2 regions of the Pseudoalteromonas sp. DY56-GL79 genome follow, and region 1 is predicted to be linked to the other one. Evidence: predicted binding sites of a transcription regulator. Region 1 holds the regulator's gene; the other holds the start of a gene.
The links. The regulator ArgR, encoded in region 1, controls arginine synthesis, uptake and breakdown. The targets are predictions, from matches to a motif close to ANTGAATANNTATTCANT.
Positions count from the first base shown of each region.

Region 2: the regulator ArgR is predicted to act here: its motif matches at 2,010-2,027, upstream of NO992_RS08525 (OadG family protein).

Region 1 is NZ_JANHZS010000003.1:83,305-91,907, forward strand. Features, by position in the region: gene NO992_RS02925 (diguanylate cyclase domain-containing protein) at 1-155, opposite strand, end outside; gene NO992_RS02930 (S10 family peptidase) at 432-1,943, shown strand; gene NO992_RS02935 (hypothetical protein) at 2,083-2,616, shown strand; gene NO992_RS02940 (5-formyltetrahydrofolate cyclo-ligase) at 2,613-3,254, shown strand; gene rpiA (ribose-5-phosphate isomerase RpiA) at 3,347-4,000, shown strand; gene serA (phosphoglycerate dehydrogenase) at 4,012-5,241, shown strand; gene mdh (malate dehydrogenase) at 5,468-6,400, opposite strand; gene argR (transcriptional regulator ArgR) at 6,642-7,109, shown strand; gene NO992_RS02965 (DUF1449 domain-containing protein) at 7,516-8,127, shown strand; gene NO992_RS02970 (SPFH domain-containing protein) at 8,211-8,603, shown strand, end outside.
Region 2 is NZ_JANHZS010000009.1:150,296-158,898, forward strand. Features, by position in the region: gene oadA (sodium-extruding oxaloacetate decarboxylase subunit alpha) at 1-1,680, opposite strand, end outside; gene NO992_RS08525 (OadG family protein) at 1,693-1,941, opposite strand; gene NO992_RS08530 (hypothetical protein) at 2,400-2,894, shown strand; gene csrA (carbon storage regulator CsrA) at 2,970-3,155, opposite strand; gene NO992_RS08540 (aspartate kinase) at 3,246-4,469, opposite strand; gene alaS (alanine--tRNA ligase) at 4,477-7,080, opposite strand; gene NO992_RS08550 (regulatory protein RecX) at 7,085-7,573, opposite strand; gene NO992_RS08555 (BPSS1780 family membrane protein) at 7,573-8,370, opposite strand.

The DNA of each region.
Region 1 (8,603 bases):
ACCAGCGCCAATGTATATTGGTGCTGTGCTAAGAAGTCCTTACTTTCCTTGAGGGACCAAGCAAAATCGATTTCGACATCTAGATGCTGAGCAGCAAGGTGTCGCAATACCTGTTGTACGACTTTACTGTCTTCAACAATTAAAATTCTTTGCATGGATTGAGATCTCTTAAGTACAACGAGAAGCGCAGTGAAACAAGAATTTAACGGGGCTAAATACTTTATTACTACATAATAAAGTACTAAATATACGCGAATCTTGCACTAAAAAAAACCAAATCGGCTCAAATTCGTTACTTTTCGATAAACGAGGTTACAACAGCCTATTTTTCAAACCTGCCGTTTTTTTTGTTGAGTTTGTCTCAATGGCTTTGAATTTCAGATGAAATACTTCTTTAATGCAGACATACCGACTGCAATACCGAGGAAGCAATGAAAAAACTACTACCACTATTGCTCGTGAGTTGTGCCCTACTCTCAGCGCCAAGCATAGCTGAAGAGCACAACCGCGCAATTGAGATAGATCATAAAATAACAACTGAGCATAGAGCCGAAATAAAAGGTGAACGTATTAACTACACCGCGACAACAGGCACACAGCCGGTGTGGAATGAAAACGGCGACGCAGTTGCAACGTTGCATTACACCTACTACAAGCGCACAAAAATCAAAGATATGAGCAAACGTCCGCTGTTGATCTCATTTAACGGTGGTCCGGGCTCTGCTTCCGTGTGGATGCACATTGCCTATACTGGCCCAAGAGTATTAAAAATTGATGACGAAGGATATCCACTGCAACCTTACGGCTTGAAAGATAACCCATATTCAGTACTAGATGTTGCCGATATTGTTTATGTAAACCCAGTCAACACAGGTTATTCTCGCGTACTCAAAAATGCTGAAGGTAAATATCCTAGTAAAGCCGAACAAACAAAGATGTTTTTTGGCGTCAACGCGGACGTGAAGTACTTAGCCGAATGGCTCAATACATTTATTCATCGCAATGAGCGTATGCTTTCCCCTAAGTACCTGATTGGTGAGAGCTACGGCACGACTCGAGTGTCAGGTCTTGCACACGCGATGCAAAACAACCAGTGGCTTTACCTCAATGGCGTAGTGTTGGTATCTCCTACAGAAATCGGCATTAAACGAGAAGGTCCGGTTGAAGTGGCAAACCGTTTACCATATTACGCTGCTGCCGCTTGGTACCACAAGGCGCTGTCTTCTGAATTGCAAAATAAAGATTTACTCGAAGTACTTGCAGAGGTTGAACAATATACGGTTGATCAATATCTTCCCGCACTCGCCAAAGGCGCATTTATCAGTGCCCAAGAAAAGCAAAGTGTGACACAGGCCGTTGCTAAATATAGTGGCTTAAGCGAGCGCTTTGTAGCTCAAAACAACCTAGATATTCCTACTGCGGCATTTTGGAAAGAACTGTTGCGTGAGCGTGGCTATACCCTAGGTCGATTGGACTCACGCTACCTTGGTATTGATAAAAGAGACGCTGGTTCTCGCCCTGATTATTGGCCTGAGCTGACCTCTTGGTTGCACTCATTTACGCCAGCGATCAATCATTACTTCGCAACGGAGCTCAACTATAAAACCGATGTAAAATATAATATGTTTGGTTCAGTTTACCCTTGGGATAACAGCGATAATAATGTCGGTGAGCAATTACGATTAGCAATGGCACAAAACCCTTACCTAAACGTGATGATCCAATCTGGCTATTACGATGGCGCAACGAATTACTTTGATGCCAAATACAATATGTGGCAACTCGATCCGAGCGGAAAAATGCGTGATCGCTTAAGCTTTAAAGGTTACCGCTCCGGGCACATGATGTACCTGCGTCATGAAGATTTACAAAAGTCGAACGAAGATCTCCGCGAGTTTATCTTAAAAACAACACCCAAAGCGGATCAGTCAGCGCTTTACTAAATTCCCAACCCATTGTGGCCGCGCAAGCGGTCACTTATCTTAATGCTCACCAGATTGTAAAAATTTCCTTTTATCCTTCTACAGTTACCTATAATCTAGATATACTCAATACTATCTCTCTACAACTTAGGCACGCACCATGAACGAGCAGTTTAAAGTCGTCTTCGTTGGCATGGCCGACGGTAAGGATCAACAAAGCGCCGCTATCGCAATTGCAGACAGGTTGAAAACCTCACCTTCAAAGATCCAGCAATTTTACGCTGGCAAAAACTTGTTTGCTCCTGCAGATAAAGCCAAAGCGCTAAAACAGGTAAAATTACTTGCAAGCGCGGGGATCAATGCCAAGCTACAAAGCCAAGCAGCCGCTACCTCAAGTAACGCAGATCAAGAGCGCGTATTTGAAGCACTGGATTACATCACCAGCAGTCTAATACGTATCGAAGAGCGATTAGAGGAACTCGAGCAACGCGTGGCACCAACTCCCCATACTAAAATAGAAGATACAACAGACGAAGAGTGGGAAACGAAGGAGCTATTTGATGAGCTAGACTTTGAGCCTAGCCCTCCGGCTAAATCTAAGACTTGGCTATATTACCTGCTCGCTGTATTAATTATTTTATTTATTCTACTTGGTGTAAGTTTGTTTTTCCCTGAGTGGCTCGCGTTAGAATGAGTAAAACTAATAACAACATAAATAAATCTCAAGTTACTCGTGCTGATTTGAGAAAAATGATTAGAAACGCAAGAAACTCGCTATCAGCAGAGCAACAGAAGGCAGCCGCGGCACACCTTAACATTAATTTTTTTCAACAAATAAAACTTCCTAAAAATGCCAATATTGGGGTCTATATTCAAAACGATGGAGAACTAGATACATCCCTTTTAATTCAATCGCTTTGGGATAAAAAACACCAAGTTTTTCTACCCATAATCCACCCCTTTAATCACGCTAATTTGCTCTTCCAGAAGTATGAAAAAAACTCACCCATGAAGGCAAATCGCTATGCTATCTTGGAACCTAAGTTAGATTGTTCAGCAGTGGCACCGCTTGCATCATTGGATTTCCTTTTGATGCCTCTGGTTGCTTTTGATGAGCAAGGTAATCGCCTCGGTATGGGCGGTGGGTACTACGATAGAACATTAGCGTTACACTACGCTGAGCAGCGAGCTAAACCAGCACTTGTTGGTCTTGCTCATGATTGCCAGCAAGTTCCAAGCTTACCAACAGCAGCTTGGGATGTACCGCTCCCAACTATCCTCACTCCAACCCAACTATACACTTGGCCAAAAAATAATTTAGCAGGCAAATAGTTAAGCGCATTTTGAGGCACTTTTGACCATGACGCTGACACTTTGATTGAGTTATACTCCATACAACTTCAATGACAACTAAGTGTAGCGTTATGACTCAAGATGAAATGAAAAAAGCCGCGGCATGGGCAGCTTTGAACTATGTAGAAGAAAACACCATTGTTGGGGTTGGTACAGGCTCAACGGTAAACCACTTTATTGATGCGCTTGGCAGTATCAAGGATCAAATCAAAGGGGCAGTATCAAGCTCTGAAGCTTCAACAGAGAAGCTAAAAGCACTTGGTATTGAAGTTTTCGAGCTAAACGATGTGTCAGAGCTTGCGGTATATGTTGATGGCGCAGATGAAATCAACAGCACCAACGAAATGATAAAAGGTGGTGGCGCAGCACTGACGCGCGAGAAAATCGTTGCAGCTGTTGCCAAGAAATTTGTTTGTATCGTTGATAATACAAAGCATGTTGAGACGCTAGGCGCATTTCCACTGCCTGTTGAAGTGATCCCAATGGCGCGTAGTTACGTGGCAAGAGAGTTACTAAAATTAGGTGGCGATCCAGTTTACCGCCAAGGCGTTATCACTGATAACGGCAATGTCATTCTTGATGTGCATGGCCTAGAAATTAGCGCAGCAAAAGCGCTTGAAGAAAAAATTAACCAGATTGTTGGCGTCGTGACTAATGGCTTATTTGCCGCGCGTGGCGCTGACGTTGTAATAACAGGCACTCCAGAAGGGCCTAAAATCAACTAGTGAGATTACAGATGAGCAAGGTTTCGTTATCAAAGGATAAAATTCGAATTTTGTTGTTAGAAGGCGTGCATCAAAGCGCTGTTGAGACGCTAAAGCGCAACGGTTATAGCAACATAGACTACGTTAAAACATCCTTACCGGAGCCTGAGCTGATCGAGCGGATCAAAGATGCTCACTTTGTCGGGATCCGCTCACGTACCCACCTTACAGAAGCAGTTTTAGAACAGGCTGAAAAGCTGGTCGCGATTGGCTGTTTCTGCATCGGCACCAACCAAGTGGATTTGGATGCTGCTAAAAAACGCGGTATCGCCGTATTCAACGCACCATTTTCTAACACCCGCTCTGTGGCTGAACTCGTCTTAGGTGAAATTCTCTTGTTATTGCGCCGTGTTCCTGAGCGTAACGCAAAGGCGCATCGCGGTGAGTGGGATAAATCTGCCGATGGTTCATACGAAGCCCGTGGTAAAACGCTGGGTATTATTGGTTATGGTCACATTGGCACCCAGCTTGGCATTATGGCTGAGAATATCGGGATGAACGTCGAGTTTTATGACATCGAAGATAAGCTCACGCTCGGCAACGCAACGCAGTTACACACGCTAACGCAACTGCTACAAAGAGCGGACGTGGTCAGTTTGCATGTACCAGAGACATCACAGACCAAAAACCTTATCGGCATGGCTGAAATTGAAGTGATGAAACAAGGCGCAATCCTAATTAACGCATCACGTGGAACGGTTGTTGATATCGACGCCTTAGCTGAAGCTTTAGCGGCCAAGAAACTTTCTGGCGCTGCTATCGATGTATTCCCCGTTGAACCAAAATCTAATCATGAAGAATTTGTCTCACCACTACGCGAGTTTGACAATGTACTGCTAACCCCACACGTTGGTGGTTCTACCCAAGAAGCACAAGAAAACATTGGTGTGGAAGTCGCGGGTAAGTTGGCAAAATATTCAGATAATGGTTCAACAGTCACGGCAGTTAACTTCCCAGAAGTTTCTCTACCTGAATTATCAAACCGAAGTCGTTTATTACACGTACACGTAAACCGCCCAGGCGTACTAACGCAAATCAATCAAGCGTTCGCTCAGCACGGTATCAATATTGCGGCGCAATACCTACAAACGGATGAATCTATTGGTTACGTAGTTATCGACGTCGATAGCGACCACTCTGAAGTAGCACTGAAAGAGTTAAGTGCAGTTGAAGGAACTATTAGAGCACGTATTCTTCACTAATACCAATTGAATTAATTCTCTAATCAATTTGAAGGGTGAAATAGCATATTAGCTTCGTTAAAAATTTCTCATTTAGAACAAATAAATAGCAAAATTTTTGCCTTGCTACTAAAGCTATTTCCCCGCTTCAAGATAGATCATTTACTTAATACAACTGGTATAAGAAGAATCAAGCATAAAAAACCAGTCGCTGTGAAGTGACTGGTTTTTTTTGTATCAATTTGGCTTACGCCATGAAATCAACACCTTCTTTGATGTCTTTTTCAAGTGTCGCTAGCATGTCGTCTTTTGCTTTTTGCTCAAACGCGCTTAGCTCACCGTAAGGAAGTAACTTCTCTACACCGTTTTTACCAAGGATAACCGGCTGTGCAAAGAATGTTGCATCGCCTGTGTTACCTTCAACGTATGCGTACTCAAGTACTTCTTCACCTTGTAGACCTTTCACTAGTGAGAAGCAGAAACGTGCTGCTGCTGCACCCATTGAAAGTGTAGCTGAACCGCCACCCGCTTTAGCTTCAACCACTTCAGTACCCGCGTTTTGGATACGAGTCGTTAGTGCAGCAACTTCTTCGTCAGTGAACTCAACACCTTCAACTTGAGAAAGCAGAGGTAGAATTGTAGTACCTGAGTGACCACCAATTACTGGGATCTTAACTTCAGCAACGTCTAGACCTTTAAGCTCTGCGATGAAAGTTTCAGCGCGGATAACGTCAAGCGTTGTTACACCGAATACGCGAGCTGGATCATAAGTACCTGCTTTTTTGAACACTTCAGCAACGATTGGTACCGTGCCATTTACTGGGTTTGTGATGATACCAACAAGTGCTTTAGGGCAGCTTCTAACGATACCTTCAGCAAGTGTCTTGATGATACCTGCGTTAACGTTGAATAGGTCAGCACGGTCCATACCAGGCTTACGAGGCATACCAGCAGGGATAAGCACTACGTCAGCACCAGCAAGAGCTGGGTCTAGGTCGTCTTTACCATAACCCGCTACTTTTACCGCAGTTGGGATGTGAGATAAGTCAACTGCAACACCAGGTACAACAGGTGCAACGTCATAAAGCGCTAACTCAGAGCCAGCTGGAAGACCATTTTTAAGCAATAAAGATAGAGCTTGACCGATACCGCCAGCGGCACCTAATACAGCAACTTTCATTTGAATTCTCCATAATTTGAAGGTGGAATTGAGTGTGCAGTAAAGATAATGAAAAGCGCTGTTAAACACAAATTAATCACGGTTATTTTCGAGATTTTTTGACTAATGTCTTAAATAAAAGTGTAAAGATCGCGACACTTTGTACACTTATGCTTTACGACTGCCATTTTGGTCGCGCAAATTTGGGAATCTCGGCGGTTTTGTGTAGAATTTAAAGATTAGCCGTAAAAGAAGACAGACTATGCAGCCGCAAGAAAAACAAGAAGCACTGATCAAAGCATTTAAAGCCATTTTAAAAGAAGAAAACTTTGGCTCTCAAGGTGAAATTGTTGATGCTCTAAAACAACAAGGATTTGACAACGTCAGTCAGAGCAAAGTGTCGCGCATGCTGAGCAAGTTTGGTGCTGTGCGTACACGTAATGCCAAACAAGAAATGGTTTACTGCTTACCCGCCGAAATGAGCGTACCAACAGCAAAAAGTCCTTTACGTCAGTTAGTCGTTGATATTATGCACAACGAAATGATGATTATTATTCGAACCAGTCCTGGTGCTGCCCAGTTAATTGCGAGGCTACTTGACTCATTAGGCACCGCAGACGGCGTATTAGGTACGATTGCCGGCGATGACACGATTTTTATTGCCCCTGCCAAAGTATCTGAAATCGACGTTACTTTAGACAAAGTAAAAACCCTGTTCGATAACGTTTAGTCTATTACTCTTATCGGTGCTAACTCACAGGTTAGCACATACTTTGATATTTTAGCTTCCACAAAAACGCTTCCCCCTACTATCACGATAAACAGAATAAATTGCTTATCTTTACAGCAAAAAAACGTTTGACATAATATGTCTAAATGTGGCAACTTTAGAAACACATGTGAGGCTTTCTTACAACGCATGGATGGTTTTTAAGCTGATTGACTAGCTTTTCGGATTTGTTTCCTACAGTGTCTCAGTCTTTCCGGACACGAACGCTATTCGCTTCACTCAATCATCTCACATTCTATGATGCGGAACTCACCGCTTGATACACACAAAGATACCTTATGGCGCTGAGTGGACAATTCACTTACTTAACCGCTTAAAAGGAAATACAAGGAACTAAGGAACAGCAATGGAATTTTTAAATACTGCATTTACGTTTCCCACTGTTATTTTTTCAACACTATTACTGATAGTGCTGTTGTTCTGGCTAATTGCTTTACTCGGTTTTGCTGATATCGATATCTTAGAAGGCGATGTTGATATTGAAGCCGAAGGCGCAAGCTCTGGTTCTTTTTGGGAAGTCGCTTTTGGCGGCGTCCCTGTGAGTATTTCATTGAGTTTAATCATCGCGCTGGGCTGGATTGTCAGTATTTATGTACAACAGTTTTTTGCTTACCTACTAGGCAATGGCATTTTCTACTACCTGATGGGCACGGTATTTATGCTTGTTAGCCTCATTGCTGCATTACCACTAACCGCCGTCATTGTAAGACCATTACGACGCTTTTTCGAAAGCCAAGAAACCACATCAAAGCAAGCGCTGGTTGGGCTCGAATGCGTTATTGCAACATCGAGAGTTAGCAACACGTTCGGTCAAGCCAGAGTATATATTCAAGGAACAGAGCAACTCATCGAAGTGCGCTCGGATGAAGATAACACTTTCACACTAGGAGACAGTGCCTTACTTATCGAACATGACACCCTTACACATAGCTACACGATTGTGGCTAAACCTTGGTAATAGTACGGAAAATAACGGAATTTAGGAACGAGTTGGTATAGCTAATACCAGCTCAAACAATATAGCGCAACGCAGGAAAAAACATGGAATTTCTAAACAACCTCGGACCGGTGCTCGCAATCGTGGGCATATCCATCGTCATTATTTTTGCCATTCTACTTCTGATTGGAAAGTTCTACCGCAAGGTTGAACAAGGTCAGGCATTGATCATCAACAAGATGAAAAGCGAGCCGGATGTCACGACTACAGGCGGCATTGTGCTACCTGTGATCCATAAAATGGAAGTCATGGATATTTCAACTAACCGCATGGTATTGGAGCGTCGTGAAAATAGCGGCCTGATCTGTAAAGACAATATCCGTGCCGACATCGCCATCACTTTTTACATTCGCGTAAACGAAAACAAAGAAGATATCCTACGCGTTGCTAAACAAGTTGGCTGTGCCCGCGCATCGGCACCAGAAACCTTACAAGCA
Region 2 (8,603 bases), on a different contig from region 1:
CATTTTCATGGCTTCCATGATGAGTACTACATCGCCTTCTTGCACCTCATCTCCTGCGCGCACCATAAGCTTAAAGATGTTGCCGGCAAGTGGCGCATTCAAAGTTTCACTGGAGCTCACCGAAGTTGATTGCGGAATGAGCTCACTGTCTTTGACTTGTACTTCTTGTAACTCACCTCCCGGCGCAACCACTACATCGTATACTTTGCCATCCACTTTTATGCTGTAACGCTCAGTAGCTGATGACTTAGCTTTAGCAGGCGCCGCTGCTGCTTTTTGTTGTTTGTTTTCAACAAGCGTCGGTTTTGGCTCAAACGCATCTGGGTTATTGCGATTTTTCAAGAATTTAAGGCCAATCTGCGGGAATAATGCATAGGTAAGCACATCATCAATAACCTCGTCGGCTAAGGTAATTTGTTCCTCTTTTGCCGTCGCGACTAGTTCGCTTTGTAAACTATCTAGCTCAGGTTCAATTAAGTCTGCAGGACGGCAGGTAATAGGCTCTGCGCCTTCAAGTACTCGTTGTTGCAAAGCTTGGTCGACTTGCGCTGGTGTCGCTCCATATTCGCCTTTCAGCACGCCAGCCGTTTCTTTGGTTATAGACTTATAACGCTCACCGGTAAGTACGTTTAATACCGCTTGCGTCCCGACAATCTGTGAGGTTGGTGTTACGAGTGGCAGATAGCCAAGCTCTTTACGCACACTTGGAATTTCTTTTAGTACTGCGTCAAGCTTGTCACCCGCACCTTGCTCTCGCAGTTGATTTTCCATATTGGTTAACATGCCACCAGGCACTTGTGCAGATAGAATACGACCATCTACTCCTTTTAAGCTGCCCTCAAAAGCTGCATATTTCTTTCTCACTTCACGGAAATAGGCTGCGATCTCTTCTAGCTCTAGTAAATCAAGCCCTGTATCACGTTCCGTGCCTTCCACAATCGCCGCGATAGTTTCTGTTGCACTATGGCCATAGGTCATACTCATCGAAGATATCGCCGTATCGAGCATATCGATACCCGCATCTATGGCTTTTTGATAAGTTGCAGTACTGAGCCCTGTGGTTGCATGGCACTGCATTGCGATAGGAATAGAGACGGACGCTTTGAGCCCAGAGATTAACTTTTCAGCATCATAGGGTTTCAGTAATCCAGCCATGTCCTTAATACAAATGGAATGACAGCCTAAGTCTTCGAGCTGCTTAGCTTGCGTGAGCCACATTTCCAGCGTATGAACAGGGCTTACGGTGTACGAAATCGTGCCCTGCGCATGCGCGCCCACTTTGATGGCCGCTTTAATAGCCGTTTCTAAGTTGCGCACGTCGTTCATTGCATCGAATATTCTAAATACATCTACCCCGTTATGGTGGGCACGCTCAACAAACTTTTCGACAACATCATCTGCATAGTGACGATAGCCCAATAGATTCTGACCACGCAGTAGCATTTGCTGTTTGGTTTTTGGCATTGCAGCTTTCAGTGCACGGATCCGCTCCCATGGATCTTCGCCTAAATAGCGAATACACGAGTCGAAGGTTGCTCCCCCCCATGATTCAACAGACCAATAGCCCATATTGTCGAGCTTCTCAGCGATAGGAAGCATATCTTCCAAGCGCATTCTGGTGGCGAGTAATGACTGATGCGCGTCGCGCAGCACTAATTCGGTTAGCTTTAACTGTGACATGCAAAACCCCTATTAATTGTTTTTTCTGTAGGCTGCAACGGCAGCGCTAATGGCTGCAATATGTGCCTGCGGCACACCCTGTGACGATGTTGCTCTGGTTGTTTTTGATCTTGTGGTACTTGGCTCTACTTCTTCAAATTGAGCAGCAAAGTTGGCCAACAGTCGCATCGCAAAAATCAAAATGGACAGAAAAACAAAAACACCAACCATACCGGTCAGCATGAGATTTCCTGCTTGCAGTAGCTGCGATCCAATATCCATTTTTACCCCTTACTTGCTGTTTGGTTTTCCTGTTCGATGTTAACGAACCGGTATAAACCTTCACTTTTTGTAGATATTTATTCACCTTATAACAAAAAATGTTCCACTGTAAAGCGTGTTGTAAATTGGTATTACCAAAGCACTTAACTTACAAACTATCAGTGAGTTAGCTAAGAAAACATTAATAAATATGGAAAATTAACGTAATAAATATGAAAAATATTCAAAATAGCGCCAACTAATACTGAGATTTTAATGAATATAGAATGGATTTTTGATTACGCAAGATAAATTGTAAATTGGACTGACCAACAATTAACGTTTACGTTAACGTCACCCTGTATAACGCGTATTTCGCTGGATGTGGGAAAAGGGAGCTGCAAACAATTTATTCGCGTTACAGCTTTTTCAATATAGATGGGTATAATAAGGGGAAATTTTTACCAAAACGAACGTCTATGCCCTCCCTTGAACAAAATGAAAATTTATCTTTTCAAAGCCAATTTAAGTTAGATAAAGCCTATTATCGAGAGTGTTTTGAAGAGTCTGAAGCCAATGGGCTTGCTGTTAAACCGAAATATGGCTTGCTTGTACTGCTAATTGTACTGGGGCTGTTTGCTATTTACGGATTGCAGGAGCACTACGTCGGGAACTTTCTTATTCTATTGGCTGTAGTTGAATGCGTTGCTTTCTACTATCGCAAAGCTTGGTGGGTGATAAGACAGTCATATTCTCGTGCCGCCGGCAATATCGTCGAGGTTTCAATCTCTAAAGCAGGCATTAGCACCAAAGCGACACATGCCGAATTTTCTTACCTATTTGACGACTTAGATAAACTTGTTGAAACGAACAGAGGTTTTTTGGTATTTCACCAAAACAAACCGAGCTATATCAGTAAATCTGGACTTAACGAAGAAGCGATAGCCTTTTTATCTGAGCAAAGCCAGAAATAAGAAACCCCGCAATGGCGGGGTTTTTTATGCCAGTTAAACCATGTTAACTAACATCGTAATTCAGTATTTGGTCAATTACATATTGCCCGGGCTAGATTTCTCAGCCTGGATTCGCATGTAAATTTCTTCACGGTGAACTGAAACATCTTTAGGCGCATTTACACCAATACGTACTTGGTTACCTTTAACACCTAGTACTGTTACAGTCACTTCATCACCAATCATCAGGGTTTCACCTACTCGACGAGTTAGTATTAGCATTCTCTTGCTCCTGTTATTCCAAAATTTAAAAGATTCCGCGTCAAATCCATTTTAAATAAAAGTTCCTAGAAAAGTAAGCAAAAACTTCTTTTACTCTGTACTTTCCAATTCAAATTTGGCATGTAAAGCCCGTACAGCTAGCTCTAAATATTTTTCTTCTACTAGTGCCGAGATTTTTATCTCTGATGTAGACACTAATAGAGTGTGAATATTTTCTTCGGCCAATGCCATAAAAAAGAGACCAGCAACACCTGAATGAGATTTCATCCCGATGCCAACCGCTGAGATTTTTGCCACGTTAGCATTAACCTCTACCGTTGCGCCACCTAAATTTTGTGCATGTTGCGCTAAAACTTCTTCCGCCAGAATACAATCATTTGTGTGCACAGTAAAAGCATAGTCTATTTTTTTCTCACTGTGGTTCAAATGGTTAATCATATCGACTTCGATATTATGCTCACCAAGAAGAGAAAGTATATTGGCAAGATTACTAGGTTTTGCATCTACATTGTTAACTAAGATAAGCGCTTCGTCTTTGACACTCGCTACCCCAGAGACCACTTTGGTGTTTTTCATCTTACCTTCCTCATAGCTAATTAAGGTGCCGTTATCAGGAGAAAACGAAGAAAGTACGCGCAGCGGTACATTATATCGACCGGCCGCTTCAACCGAACGGATCTGCAAGACCTTAGCGCCAACACTTGCTAGCTCCAACATCTCAGAAAAAGTAATATGTGATAGACGCCTTGCATTTGGCTCTATTCGCGGATCGGTAGTGTAAACACCATCGACATCAGTATATATCTGACATTCGTCTGCTTGCAAAGCCCCTGCGATTTCAACTGCTGAGGTATCTGTACCGCCGCGTCCTAGCGTGGTGATATTACCTTCTCCATCACGCCCTTGAAATCCGGCAATAATGGTTATCCGGTTATGCTCAAGTTCTTGCTTTAAGCGGGTTGTGTCTATTTCTGTGATCCGCGCTTTAGAGAACATGTTATCGGTTTTAATACCAACCTGATCGGCAAGTAAGCTCACGGCAGAATGCCCACGCTTAATGATGGCCATCGCCAATAACGCGATAGAAACTTGTTCGCCGGTGGTGATCAATACATCTAGTTCACGAGAACTCGGACGTGCATCGATTTGTTGGGCAAGGGAAATGAGACGGTTTGTCTCGCCTGACATTGCAGACAACACGACCACCACTTGGTGGCCTTGTTGTTGTGTTTTGATAACGTGTTCGGCAACCGCCTCAATACGTTCTACCGAACCTACCGAGGTGCCGCCAAACTTTTGTACAATCAGCGCCACTTGCTGATTACTGCGTTACTTCATTTAACCAAGTTGGAACACTGTTTAGTGCTGCGTCTAGGTTTTCTGGTTGTGAACCACCAGCTTGCGCCATATCAGGACGACCGCCACCTTTACCACCGACTTGAGAAGCCATGTGATTAACTAGCTCACCTGCTTTTACCTGACCAACTAAGTCTTTCGTTACGCCAGCGATTAGGCTTACTTTATCGCCATTAGCTACACCTAGCGCAATGACACCTGAGCCAATCTTGTTCTTCAGGTCATCGACCATGCCACGCAGTGCTTTAGACTCAGTTCCTGCAACGTTTGCAACGAGTAATTTAATCCCATTCACTTCGGTTACAGAGTCAAGTAGCGTTGCACCCGCAGCACTTGCTAGTTTGTCATTTAGTTGAGCAACTTGCTTCTCAAGACCTTTTGACTTTTCAAGTAGCGCAGATACTTTTTCTAGCACAGATGAGGTATCCCCCTTAACCAAAGCCGCAATTTCAGAAAGCACTTGCTCTTGCTCATTAACATAAGCGATGGCATCAGCTCCCGTTACCGCTTCGATACGACGAACACCCGCTGCGATACCGCCTTCTGAGACAATCTTGAATAGACCAATATCACCTGCACGCTTCACGTGTGTGCCACCACAAAGCTCAATTGAGTATCCACCGATTGAAACGACTCGAACTTCATCATCGTATTTTTCACCAAAGAGCGCCATCGCACCTTTGTCTTTGGCAGCATCGATATCCATCAACTCAGTTTGTAAAGCAAAGTTACGGCGGATCTCTGCGTTCACGGCATCTTCTACTTGCTGTAGCTGTGCTTTAGTGACGCCTTCAAAATGTGAAAAGTCGAAACGCAAACGATCTGGCAGTACCAATGAACCTTTTTGAGTAACATGGTCACCCAACAAATCGCGCAGTGCTTTATGTACCAAGTGCGTTGCAGTATGGTTTTTCTTCACTCGCTCGCGGCGCTCAGCATCAATACGTGCATCGGCTTTATCGTTAACACCAATGCGGCCAACCACATGACCATGGTGTGCAAATGCATTACCTAGCTTTTGCGTGTCAGTAACTACAAACTCGCCGTTAGCTACTTTTAGTACACCCGTATCACCAACTTGGCCGCCTGACTCAGCATAGAAAGGCGTGCGGTCAAGGATAACCACGCCTTGTTCACCATCTTCTAACGTATTGGTGTGTTGACCTTCTTTAAAGATTTCAACCACAGTACCGGTATAGTGCTCAGCGTCATAGCCTTTAAAGTCAGTGTTTTTATCAGACTTCAAGCGCTCGTTGTAATCTGCACCGAACTTGCCAGCCGCTTGCGCTTTTTTACGCTGCTCTTCCATGCATGCTTGGAAGCCGCGCTCATCGATCGTCATAAAACGCTCACGTGCCACATCTGCCGTTAAGTCTGCAGGGAAGCCGTAAGTGTCATACAGTTTAAACACTAAATCGCCTGGAATAACGTCGCCTTCAATACCAGCTAGACTTTCTTCTAGAATAGTTAAACCACGGTCTAAGGTTTTACCAAACTGATCTTCTTCGATACGCAATACTTTTTCGATAATTGCTTGTTGCTTCACTAATTCAGGGTAAGCTTCACCCATTTGCTCAGCGAGTGCAGCAACTAACTTATAGAAGAATGCCCCTTTTGCACCGAGTTTATTACCGTGGCGAACTGCACGACGAATGATACGACGTAGCACGTAACCACGACCTTCATTCGATGGCATGACGCCGTCAGCAATAAGGAACGCACACGAACGAATGTGGTCAGCAACTACACGTAGTGATTTATCTTCTAAATCTTGAGCATCTGTTACTTTTGCAGCTGCTTTAATCAGCGCTTGGAACAGGTCAATCTCATAGTTTGAATGCACACCTTGCATAATTGCAGAGATACGCTCGAGACCCATTCCGGTATCAACCGACTGCATTGGCAGCGGTTCCATTGTGCCGTCTGCATGACGGTTGTACTGCATGAATACTAAGTTCCAGATCTCGATGAAGCGATCACCGTCTTCTTCTGGTGAGCCCGGAGGTCCCCCCCAAATGTGCTCGCCATGGTCATAAAAGATTTCAGAACAAGGACCGCAAGGACCCGTGTCGCCCATTGACCAAAAGTTATCCGCCGTTGCAATACGGATGATCCTGTCTTCAGGAACACCAACTTGTTTTGACCAGATATCAAATGCTTCGTCGTCTTCATGGTAGACCGTGACTAGTAGCTTTTCTTTTGGCAGCTTGATCACATCCGTAAGGAAGCCCCAAGCAAACTTAATTGCGTCGGTTTTAAAATAGTCACCGAAGCTAAAGTTACCTAGCATTTCGAAGAAAGTGTGGTGCCTTGCGGTATAACCTACGTTTTCAAGGTCATTATGTTTACCACCAGCACGAACACAACGCTGTGAACTGGTTGCTCGCGTATAAGGGCGTTTTTCCGCACCCAAGAATGCATCTTTAAACTGCACCATACCAGCGTTGGTAAACAGTAAGGTGGCATCATTACCCGGAATTAACGAGCTTGAAGGCACCACTTGGTGCTGTTGTTTAGCAAAGAAATCTAAGAAGCTTTGCCTGATTTGTGCGGTAGTCATATGCTGCATGTGATCATTCACCCTTTATTTCTTCTTGCTCTGCTGCAGTCATTGCAGCTTCAATTGCAAAATCTATTTCATCAAAACTAAAGCCACGATAACTCATGTAACGTACGCGCTTAGTTTTTTCTTTATATTCTATCGGTTGTGCGCAAAGACCGTACTTTTTTTCATAGGTTTTTGCGGCTTGCATGTACCAATCAATTTCACGCTCGGCGATTAGTGTATGCAAAGTCTCTCGGCTCACACCCTTTTGCCCTGCATCCATTAATACACGCTTTTCTCCAAGTCCTTTTGCAATCTGGCGGTTTAAAAAACTCTCTGCATAGCGGTCGTCATTAACATAATCGAGCGACTTTAGCCAAGATACCAATTGTTCCGAGACTGCCGCTGTAGCCCCTTTTTGCAGTAGCTTTTGCGTCAGTCCTGATTCAGAGTACTCTTGTCTCGATAGTAACCAAACCGCATAGTTTTTTAGCTTTTTAACTTCTTGTTCATCCATCAGGCGTCAAAGCGTCCTGAGTCAGACTGAGAAATGTCAGCATTTTCATCATTTTCCTTCTTTTCAACGATAATTGGCATAAACATCGCCTGGAAAGAAACAAAAAAACCTATCATGGCGACCGGCATGATAATAATCGCCGGGATCATCGACAGCGGTATAGACGCGACGATAAGCGCTGCGACGACTAAACCGTAAATACTCAATGCAGCCATATTATGATAAAAAGCGGCAAGCGAGCACTTCATCGCGTGAAAAATACGTTTTTCACCTTGGAAAAAAACCTGTGGCACAACAAAAGCAAAGGCCATCATAATGACCGATTGTGCAATCACAAATACTGCAACTTCGGCAAAACTAATATTGCTCGCGATAAGCCCGATAAGTTCATTCGGATCGGTGTTTGGGCCAACACTCTCTAGCGCACTCGCCACATCACTGAATAGCACACCGGCAACCATAGTCAGCAACAGTGCACCTGCCATTTGATAAATACCAACTCGGAACAAGTGTAATCGACGGCCTTTTGCTGCGAAAGGCTCAAAAATGTCTGCCAACTTTATTGGTTTATTGATCTGTTTATTGATAACGGCAAGATAGAAGCCTGCACTTAAGAAAGGACCAGACAAGGCAGCGATAATATGAAAAATAGGTGCGAACAGGGGTAATAGACTTACTACCGCCATAAAAATGTACATCAGCATGAAAGTCATAGGCTGGGTTTTGAAAATTGCCCACCCGGCTTTTAGCCACTGCACGCCCATGCTTGCTTTGAATGTTCTAATTGGTGTCGACATAGTCCACTTAATTTAAGCTATAACGTCTTTGATTATACTGATTACCGCGTCGAGTGAAAAGGCATGAAAGGCGGATTTGTCAGCGCTTTTTAGCATATTTTAAACAAATACTGGCGGTAGACGTAACCTACTTGAGCATCTTAAGTTTGAAGGGATTGGAATGAGAATAGAATGTTTGATATTACAAGCCAACCGAAGCACTTATCTAGTCGGCTTGTTGTGATAAGCATATA